Regions from separate parts of the Pseudomonas sp. DTU12.1 genome, predicted to be linked through region 2. Evidence: riboswitches for the same ligand, from Rfam matches in the RefSeq annotation. Region 2 holds a riboswitch; each other region holds the start of a gene.

The links. Region 2 has a riboswitch for cobalamin ahead of GDV60_RS10725 (TonB-dependent siderophore receptor). Riboswitches for the same ligand answer to the same signal wherever they lie in the genome.
Region 1: linked by a shared signal. The riboswitch ahead of cobO (cob(I)yrinic acid a,c-diamide adenosyltransferase) and the one ahead of GDV60_RS10725 (TonB-dependent siderophore receptor) in region 2 are both predicted to bind cobalamin.
Region 3: linked by a shared signal. The riboswitch ahead of cobW (cobalamin biosynthesis protein CobW) and the one ahead of GDV60_RS10725 (TonB-dependent siderophore receptor) in region 2 are both predicted to bind cobalamin.

What each region holds. Positions count from the first base shown of each region.
Region 1 is NZ_CP045254.1:1,836,904-1,840,177, forward strand. It holds gene GDV60_RS08130 (sorbosone dehydrogenase family protein) at 1-927, opposite strand, end outside; cobalamin riboswitch at 1,027-1,275, shown strand; gene cobO (cob(I)yrinic acid a,c-diamide adenosyltransferase) at 1,355-1,966, shown strand; gene GDV60_RS08140 (cobyrinate a,c-diamide synthase) at 1,963-3,274, shown strand, end outside.
Region 2 is NZ_CP045254.1:2,449,404-2,452,677, forward strand. It holds gene GDV60_RS10725 (TonB-dependent siderophore receptor) at 1-1,544, opposite strand, end outside; cobalamin riboswitch at 1,636-1,841, opposite strand; gene GDV60_RS10730 (histidine phosphatase family protein) at 1,944-2,495, shown strand; gene cobF (precorrin-6A synthase (deacetylating)) at 2,543-3,274, shown strand, end outside.
Region 3 is NZ_CP045254.1:3,284,867-3,288,140, reverse strand. It holds gene GDV60_RS26575 (hypothetical protein) at 1-547, opposite strand, end outside; gene GDV60_RS26570 (hypothetical protein) at 1,026-1,490, opposite strand; cobalamin riboswitch at 1,712-1,914, shown strand; gene cobW (cobalamin biosynthesis protein CobW) at 2,007-3,068, shown strand; gene cobN (cobaltochelatase subunit CobN) at 3,072-3,274, shown strand, end outside.

The DNA of each region.
Region 1 (3,274 bases), 610 kb from region 2:
GCCGTAGTAACTGAACGGCCAGCCATAGAAGCCGCCATCCTTGACCGAGGTGATGTAGTCCGGCACCAGGTCGCTGCCGATTTCATCGCGCTCGTTGACCGCCGTCCACAGCTTGCCGCTTTGCGGCTCCCAGGCCATGCCGTTGGGGTTACGCAGGCCGGAGGCAAAAATCCGCTGTGTGCCGCTGGCCCGATCGACTTCCCAGATCGCAGCGCGGCCCTGTTCGGCTTCCAGGCCGTTTTCGCCGACGTTGCTGTTAGAGCCGACGCTCACATACAACTTGCTGCCATCCTTGCTGGCCACCACGTTCTTCGTCCAGTGGTGGTTCAGCGGGCCGCCCGGTAGGTCGATGACCTTGGTGCCTGGCGCCTTGATCGCGGTTTCCCCCGGTTGATAAGGGAAGCGCAGCAGCTTGTCCGAATCGGCCACATACAGATCGTTGCCCACCAGGGTCATGCCAAAGGGCGAGTTGAGGTTTTCCAGGAAGACCGTGCGGGTTTCTGCCACGCCATCATGGTCGGCATCGCGCAGCAGGGTGATGCGGTTAGGGCTGGGCACACCCGCGCCGGCGCGGCCCATGACCTTTTCCATGACCCAGCCGCGAATGCCCTTGGAGTCATCCGGCTTGGGCGGCGCGTTGGTCTCGGCCACCAGCACGTCGCCATTGGGCAATACATACAGCCAGCGCGGGTGGTCCAGGCCTTCCGCGAAGGCGCCGACCTGGGTACCCGCGGCGGCCTGGGGCTTGGCGCCATCGGGCCAGCCAACGGCCGGGGCGATGTTGACAGTGGGGATCAGGGTTTTGTTTGGTTCCGGCAGCTTGGGCGAAGGCCCGGTGCCGTCGGACACCTGCAACGTTGAGCTTTCCCCGCAGGCGGCGAGTGCGCCTGCGGCCATGATCAGTACGGCGAGTCGGGTCTTGTGCATGTTTTTCTCCTCAATGCCTGTAGTCATAGAGGTACGGCCCGTGGCGATGGTTCAAGTGCGCGGCCGGCTTTAATTGACGCTGTACCCCCAACCCACTAACCTTCGCCGCTTGTTTCAGGTGCTCTGTGGCGTACGCGTCGATCGAGTGAAACAGGGAAGCCGGTGAGGGCGCGCACTTTTCTACAGTGCGGCCACGATCCCGGCGCTGCCCCCGCAACGGTAAATGAGTCAAGACGCTGCTTTTGCCACTGTATCGCGTGCGATATGGGAAGGCGCATCGTCGGCCCGCCCTGCTCAACAGGGCGCCACTCATGAGCCCGGAGACCGGCCTGATTCATCCAACAGCATCACGGTGGGCGATGCTTGGCTTCATAGAAATTGTCTTTTCCTGCCCGCCGTTTTTGTCCAGCCCCAACGGAGAGCTGCCATGACTGATTCCCCTGATCGTGACGAACGCCACCTGGCGCGCATGCTGCGCAAAAAAGCGGTGATTGATGAGCGCATTGCCAATTCACCGAATGAATGCGGTTTGCTGCTGGTATTGACCGGCAATGGCAAAGGCAAGAGCAGTTCGGCGTTTGGCATGCTGGCCCGCGCCATGGGGCACGGCATGCAATGCGGCGTAGTGCAGTTCATCAAGGGCCGTAACAGCACCGGTGAAGAACTGTTCTTCCGCCGTTTCCCCGAGCAGGTGCGGTTTCATGTGATGGGCGAGGGCTTCACCTGGGAAACCCAGGACCGCCAGCGCGATATCGCCGCCGCCGAAGCGGCCTGGCAAGTCTCCCGGGAAATGTTGCAGGACCCGTCCATCGGCCTGGTGGTGCTGGATGAGCTGAACATCGCGCTCAAGCACGGCTACCTCGACCTGGACCAAGTGTTGAGCGACCTGCAAGCCCGGCCACCGATGCAGCACGTGCTGGTCACCGGTCGTGGCGCCAAGCCAGAACTGATTGAAATGGCCGACACCGTGACCGAAATGGGCATGCTCAAGCACGCGTTCCAGGCCGGTATCAAGGCACAGAAAGGCATCGAACTTTGAATCAGCCGCGCCATTGCCCAGCCGTACTGATCGCCGCACCGGCGTCAGGCCAGGGCAAAACCACTGTCACCGCCGCCCTGGCCCGTTTGCACCGCAACCTGGGGCGCAAGGTCCGGGTATTCAAATGCGGCCCGGACTTTCTCGACCCGATGATCCATGAGCGCGCCAGTGGCGCGCCGGTCTATCAATTGGACATGTGGATGGTGGGCGAGCAGGAAAGTCGCCGTTTGTTGTGGGAAGCCGCGGGGGAGGCGGACCTGATCCTGATCGAGGGCGTGATGGGGCTGTTTGACGGCACCCCCTCCAGCGCCGACCTGGCGCGCCACTTTGGCGTGCCGGTACTGGCGGTGATCGACGGCACCGCCATGGCCCAGACCTTTGGCGCCCTGGCGCTGGGGCTGGCGCGTTACCAGGCGGACCTGCCGTTCGCCGGGGTCCTGGCCAACCGCGTCGGGACCGTGCGCCATGCGCAATTGCTTGAAGGCAGCCTGACCGAAGGCCTGCGTTGGTACGGTGCACTGTCCCGGGAAACCGGGATCGAGTTGCCCAGCCGCCACCTGGGCCTGGTGCAGGCCAGCGAGTTGAACGACCTGGACCTGCGCCTGGATGCGGCCGCCGAAGCCCTGGCCGGCAGTTGCGAGGTAGCGCTGCCACCGCCGGTGGAGTTCGCCGCACCCGAGCTGATCGAGGCCGAACCTTTGCTGGCCGGGGTGCGGATTGCCGTGGCCCGTGATGAAGCCTTCGCGTTCACCTATGGCGCGAGCCTCGACTTGCTGCGGGCGATGGGCGCCGAGTTGCGCTTCTTTTCGCCGATCCATGACCAACTGTTGCCCGATGCCGATAGCCTCTATCTGCCTGGTGGTTACCCCGAGCTGCATCATCAGGCGTTGTCGCAAAACACCGCGATGCTGCAGGCGATCCGTGGCCATCACGCCGCCGGCAAGCCGTTGTTGGCCGAATGTGGCGGCATGCTCTATTTGCTAGACTCATTGACCGATGTCGAGGGCACTCGCGCCGAACTGCTGGGGCTGTTGCAAGGCGATGCGGTCATGCAGAAACGCCTGGCGGCCCTGGCCCTGCAAACGGTGGAATTGCCGGAAGGCGTGCTGCGCGGCCATACCTATCATCACTCCCTGACCAGCACGCAATGGCAGCCGATTGCCCGTGGCATGAGCCCCAATGGCGGGCGCGGTGCCGAGGCGGTGTATCGCCAGGGGCGGATGACGGCCTCCTATGTGCACTTTTATTTCCCGTCGAACCCGGCTGCGGTGGCTGCGCTGTTTGCGCCCGAGCGGGACGCCGCTATCG
Region 2 (3,274 bases):
AAGCCGCGCACCTGGATCTGGCCCTGGCCGTTGACCCACTGGATGTCGTCGAGGGTGATCAGGTCGGTGATCTTGCGCTTGAACAGGGTCACGCTGGTGCTGAACTCGCGGTCGGCCAGCAGGCCCTTGTAGTCCAGGCCCAGCTCGGCGTTGCGGCTTTTCTCCGGCTTGAGGTTGCGGTTGCCGATCTCGTCGCCGGGTTCGTTGACGAACAGTTGCTCGGCATTCGGCAGCTTGTAGGCCGTACCGTACTGGCCGCGCAGGGCCCAGTTGGCGTTGAGGTCGTAGAGCGAGGTGAGCATGCCGACCGTGGCGCTGTCGCCGCCGCTCATGGTTTCGTGGCGCACGCCGAGGCTCGGATGCCAGTCGGGCAGGGCGTCGATCTGCGGGCGCAACTGGGTGTAAACGGCGTGGGCTTCGGCCTTGTTATTGTCGATGACCAGCACATCGTCCTGGCCCTTGAACCACTGGTTATCGGTACCGAATACCAGCATATGGCCGCCTGCAAGCTCGGCCTTGCCCTCGGCCTGCACGCCCCAGTCGGTAAAACCCCAGTAGTCGTTGTGATTGCGCATCACGGTGCCGCCGTTGGCGGTGTTGTTGACCCGTGAGTAGCGGGTATCCCAGTCGTTGATATGGCCCTTGACGAAGTAGCTCAGCCGCTCGTTGATGCTCTGTTCGAAGGTCGCCGTGGCAATCTGCTGCACGCGGTCGTTGGTGGTCTTGCGGTTGTTGGTGGCGCCGGCGAAGTCCAGGTTGGCATCGGTGTACTGGTAAAACAGCTCCAGGCGCGAGTCATCGCCAAAAGACTGGATGGCCTTGGCGCCGAGTGTGGTGACTTCGTAGGAGCGTTTCTTGTCGGTGACGTTGCTCATGTCGCGGTTACGAAAGGGCTGGTAGCCCTCGGACACGTTATGGCTGACATAGGCCAGCAAACCCAGGTCGCCCAGGCCATTGCTGAAAATCCGCTCGGCCCGGGCATCGCCGGTGGTGCCGCCAAAGGTATCGACGCCCAGGTTGGTTTCGCCGGATACGTCGCGCGTCTGCGGGCTGCGGGTGACGATGTTGATGACCCCCGCCACGGCCTGGGTGCCGAACAACAGGCTCTGGCCGCCCTTGAGCACTTCGATGCGTTCCACGGCGTTGGCCGGCAAGGTATCCAGGTACAGGCCACCGTACAGGCGGTTGTTCAGGCGTACGCCGTCGAGCAGGATCAGGGTGTCGTCATTGCGCCCGCCCAACAGGGAATAGGTGCCGTAGTCGAACGGGCCGTTTTTCGGGGCCACGTAGAAACCGGGGATGAACATCTGCATCGCCCGCGTGATATCTGCGCTGGGGCCGGCGCGTTCGATCTGTTGGCGGGTGACAATTTCGACCTTGCTGCCGTACTGGGCCATGTCGGCCACGGTGGTGGATTCCACCGATGGCGCGGAAACGGTCTGTGCCTTGAGTTCCAGGGCACTATTGTCAGCGAGTAGCAGGGGACTGAACAGACAACCCAACAGCAAGGTTGGGCCAGAAGTGACGCCGCGTTGAAAAATCATAGTCTTCTCGAAAAGTATCTTCGCAGAAGCACGCAGGAGAAGGTATCGAGCACACGCCAATACCGGCCCATGCCCGCCCACCGCAGGATTTTGCCAAACAGAAATTCCAGGCCGGTCTCCGGGCTCACGCGTATCGAACCCTTCACCTTCCCATGGCGTTCTGGCCACAGTGGTGTGTCGAAGGGGTCACGCGTATACCGTTGCGGGGGCAGCACCGGACTTGCTCGATCGAGCGTACCGGTTTCCCGTTTCACCCCATGCACGGCGGCATGAGGCACCTGAAACAGGCCGGCATCTGAACATTCCCGCGACCGTTGGTCAACTTATCCAGTGGTCGAACCGGTGGGTCTGGATCGTTGTAATATGTTTGCTTCGCTTGATCACCAGAGCCGCACGTCCATGCAGAGCACCCGATTGACGCTGATTTGCCATGGTGCGACCCGCGCGCAAAAGCTTGGGCATTTCGCCCTTGATGAAGCCCTGGAAACGCCGCCGTCGCCCTTGAGGCTGGCCGCACGTTTCAAAAAAGCGCCACGCCTGTTATGCGGGCCTGAGACCAGGGCCCGGCAAACGGCGACGCTGTTCGGTCAGCACGCCACGATTGATGACGGGTTGCGCGATATGGACGTGGGCCATTGGCGCGGTCGGGATATCAATGACATCGACCGCGACGAACTGACGACCTGGCTGACCGACAGCACCAGCGCGCCTCACCGTGGTGAGTCCGTGACGCAGTTGTGCGAGCGCGTCAGCCAGTGGCTGCAACGCGTCGCAGAGCAGCCCGGCCATGTGATGGCGGTTACGCATCCGGCGGTGGTTCGTGCCGCTTTGCTTCATGTCATGCAGGCACCCATCGCTATGTTTTACCTGATTGATGTGGAGCCGCTGTCTTCTACCGAGCTGCGTTTCAACAACGTCTGGCGTCTGCGCCTGGAAACGCACGAGACCTGAGTGGCGCGAACATGGCAAAATCCCGGCCCCGCACTGAGAACACCTTCATGAAAAAGATCCTGATCATCGGCATTGGCGCCGGCAACCCCGACTACATCACGATGCAGGCGGTGAAGGCGCTTAACCGTACCGACGTGTTTTTCCTGATGGACAAGGGCCAGAGCAAGGACAAACTGATCGACCTGCGCCGGGAGATCTGCCAGACCTACATCGACGCCGGGCATGCCTACCGCTTTGTCGAAGCCGACTGCCCCGAGCGTGTGCGTGGCGAGATCGACTACACCACGGCTGTGCAGGATCTGAACCGCGACAAGCAACAGACCTTCGAGCGGATGATCAACGAACAAATGGCCGACGGCGAAGTGGGGGCCTTCCTGGCCTGGGGCGACCCGGCGTTGTACGACAGCACCATCCGCATCCTGCAGGCGATTCTGGCCAGTGGCAGCTGTACGTTTGAGTTCGAGGTCATCCCCGGGATCACCAGCGTCCAGGCCCTGGCGGCCCAGCATAAAGTGCCGCTGAACCGCATCGGCCGTTCCATCGAGATCACCACCGGGCGTCGGCTTGCGGCGGGGCAGGTCGGTGATGCCGATACGCTGGTGGTGATGCTGGACGCCGAGGACTCCTACCGGAGCGTCGCGGATCAGCAAATGGACATCTACTGGGGCGCGTACCTGGGCACCCCGGATGAAATCCTGATCAGCGGCAAGGTGGCCGAAGTGGCCGACGAAATCGAGCGCGTGCGCAAGGCGGCGCGCCAGGCCAATGGCTGGATCATG
Region 3 (3,274 bases), 840 kb from region 2:
GCTCGTCCAACGTAGACAGTAATTTCTTGGCCAGCACCTTGTCGCTGTAGCTCTCCAAAGAAGTTGTTTCGCGATACTTGTTTATCATGTAGTCCAGGTTGTCATGATCGAACCTTTGGTCTTTCAACCCTGGCTCCCTCCAAGTAGAGCCAACCCCTATATCCAGTTCGTCAAGCAGGCTAGGACGGTTGAGAAGTTCCTTGGCCACTGCTGACGCGTGCGTAGTAAAGGTTCTACTGGTCGGCTGCTGGCCGGCGGCTTCCTTCAATTCATTAAAGTTAACGTACCTGTCACCATCTCCCGCTGCGTACTGTCTAAAATGCTTCTTCACCTCCTTGAGTAGGCGCCTGTCGCTGTAGGACGATGGATAGTCTGCTTGAGATGATGCCCCCGGCGTCGCTCGCGTTGTTCGGCTGGCGCCACTGGTGTCGTCTGCCCATTGGTTCTGAGCAGTGTCAGTTTTGGAGGGCGGGGGTTGATTGCTGTCTTTGCCCTGCGTGATTGGCAGCGAGTGAAGGCTGTTGGGCTGAAACATTGAAATAGTCATGACAGAACCTCGAGTTTGTTGCTGTATTGGGCGCTCACCGCAGATGGACTCCTGTGAGCAATGCCAACAGGGCTGCAAATGCATGAATCGGTGACTGTGTGGCGCCCCATTCAAACTTGTTCCCCGCCGAGGCCTGCAGAGTGATACAGGTTTTTTCCCAGAGTGCCGTGGGGTAAAAATTGATCTGGGTTTGCCGACATTGACCCGTCCTCTCGCACGCGTAGCCTTGCACCCTCGAGGTTCTTAGGCCCCGGTCGAAGCTAAGAAGGGAACGCGGTCGATGCCGTGGCTGCCCCCGCAACTACGGCTTACCGGTTTCCCGTTTCACCCAATCAAGGGCACCCGAAACAAGGCGCTGGAGAGCATGTGTGAGGGATGTGCCTCAAACACCTTGAACGCTGGCTGAGGTTTTGATCGCAGTACCGTCAGACGTACCGATGGTTGGTGAGTATAGGTGCTTGTTTCAACAGGTTTATCCTTAGGATCGCCACTTGAATTTGACCCTGTCAGGCAACCGTCCGATCATGTGATCAAGGTTGTCATGATCAAACCTTTGATCTTTCAAGCCCCGTCCATCCCAAGTAAACCCAACGCCAATATCCAACTCGTTAAGTAGGCGACTGCGTTTGAGCAGCTCATCCGCAACTGCTGATGCTTGGGCAGAAAATGTTCTAGTGCTTGGACGGTGGCCGGCAGCTTCTTTTAGCTCATTAAAGTTGACGTATTTGTCATCGGCCCCCGCTGCGTACTCCCTAAAGTGTTTCTTTACCTCTTGCAGCAGACGCTTGTTGTTATAGGACGAGGGAGAACGTGTTGGGCGTGATTCCTCTGGCGTTGCACGGGTTGTGCGACTGTTACCGCTGGCTTCAGCCGCCCCTTGGTTGTTGCCCGGTGCGATCGGCGGAGAGTAGAGATTGTGGGGCTGAGATATTGAAAGTGTCATGACAGATCCTCGAATTCACTGCTGTATAGGGCGTTCACCGCAGATGGACTCCTGTGAGCAATGCCAACAGGGCTGCAAATGCATGAATCGGTAAATGTGTGGCGCCCCATTCAAACTTGTTCCCCGCCGAGGCCTGCAGAGTGATACAGGTTTTTTCTCAGAGTGCCGTGGGGTAAAAATTGATCTGGGTTTGCCGACATTGACCCGTCCTCTCGCACTGCGTAGCCTTGCACCTTCGAGGTTCTTCGGCCCAGGCCGAAGCTAAGAAGGGAACGCGGTCGATGCCGCGGCTGCCCCCGCAACTGTAAAGGGTTTATCTGACTGCCACGCCACTGCCTGTATCCGGCGGGAAGGCGCAGCCAGCGCCAGCCTCCAGGCCGGCAAGCCCCAAGCCAGGAGACCTGCCTCGCAACCGATTTTCCATTTCAACCGGGCGGGGTGATCCGGTGACGAATCCAGCGCCTGCGCGTCGCCGCAGGGCCAGTCGTCCCGTATGCCCGCCCCAAAGGGCATCCAATGAAAACACTGGCCAAACTCCCCGTTACTATCGTCACTGGCTTTCTCGGCTCGGGCAAAACCACCTTGCTGCGTCATATGCTGGATAACGCCCAGGGCCGCCGTATCGCCGTGATCGTCAACGAGTTCGGTGAGCTGGGTATCGACGGCGAGATCCTCAAGCAGTGTTCCATTGGTTGCACCGAAGAAGAGGCCAACGGCCGTGTGTATGAGCTGGCTAACGGCTGCCTGTGCTGCACCGTCCAGGAAGAGTTCTTCCCGGTGATGCGTGAACTGGTCGCGCGTCGTGGCGATCTGGACCATATCCTCATCGAAACATCCGGCCTGGCCCTGCCAAAGCCGCTGGTGCAGGCTTTTCAGTGGCCGGAAATTCGCAGCGCCTGCACGGTTGACGCGGTGATTACCGTGGTCGACAGCCCAGCCGTGGCGGCTGGCACCTTCGCCGCCTTCCCGGATCAGGTCGACGCCCAGCGCAAACTGGATCCCAACCTGGACCACGAATCGCCGCTGCACGAACTGTTTGCCGATCAACTGGCCAGCGCCGACCTGGTGATCCTCAACAAAACCGACCTGATCAGCGCCGAAGACCTGGCCCGCGTGCGCCTGGAAGTGGCCGAAGAGCTGCCTCCAGCGGTGAAAATCGTCGAAGCCAGCAGTGGTCGCCTGCCCCTGGACGTGTTGATCGGCTTGGGTGCCGGCTCCGAGGAGCATATCGACGGGCGCCACAGCCATCACGATCATCACCACGAAGGTGAAGACGATCACGATCACGATGCTTTTGATTCCATCTCCATCGACCTGCCACAGGCTGACGAAGCACTGCTGCTCGATGCCTTGACCCAATTGGTGGTGCAGCACGGCATCCTGCGTGTCAAAGGCTTCGCAGCGATTCCAAACAAGCCGATGCGATTGCTGATCCAGGGCGTGGGCACGCGTTTCGACAAACACTTCGACCGTGCCTGGAGCGCTGACGAAGCGCGCATCACGCGCCTGGTGCTGATCGGCCAGGACCTGGATGCAGCGGGCCTCGAAGCGCAATTGCGCGCCGCCCTCAGCGTTTAACCCATGCATCTGCTCAGGACCCAGCCCGGCGGTTTCGTCTCCGATGACAACATCGCCGACCTTGGACAGACTCCCGCCGAGTTGGTGATCCTGTGCAGCGGTGATTCCAGCCTGGCGCTGCTGGCCGAAGCGGCCCAGCAACTGCCCGATGACTATCCGAGCCTGCGCCTGGCCAACCCGATGCAGGTGCAGAACCACGCGTCGGT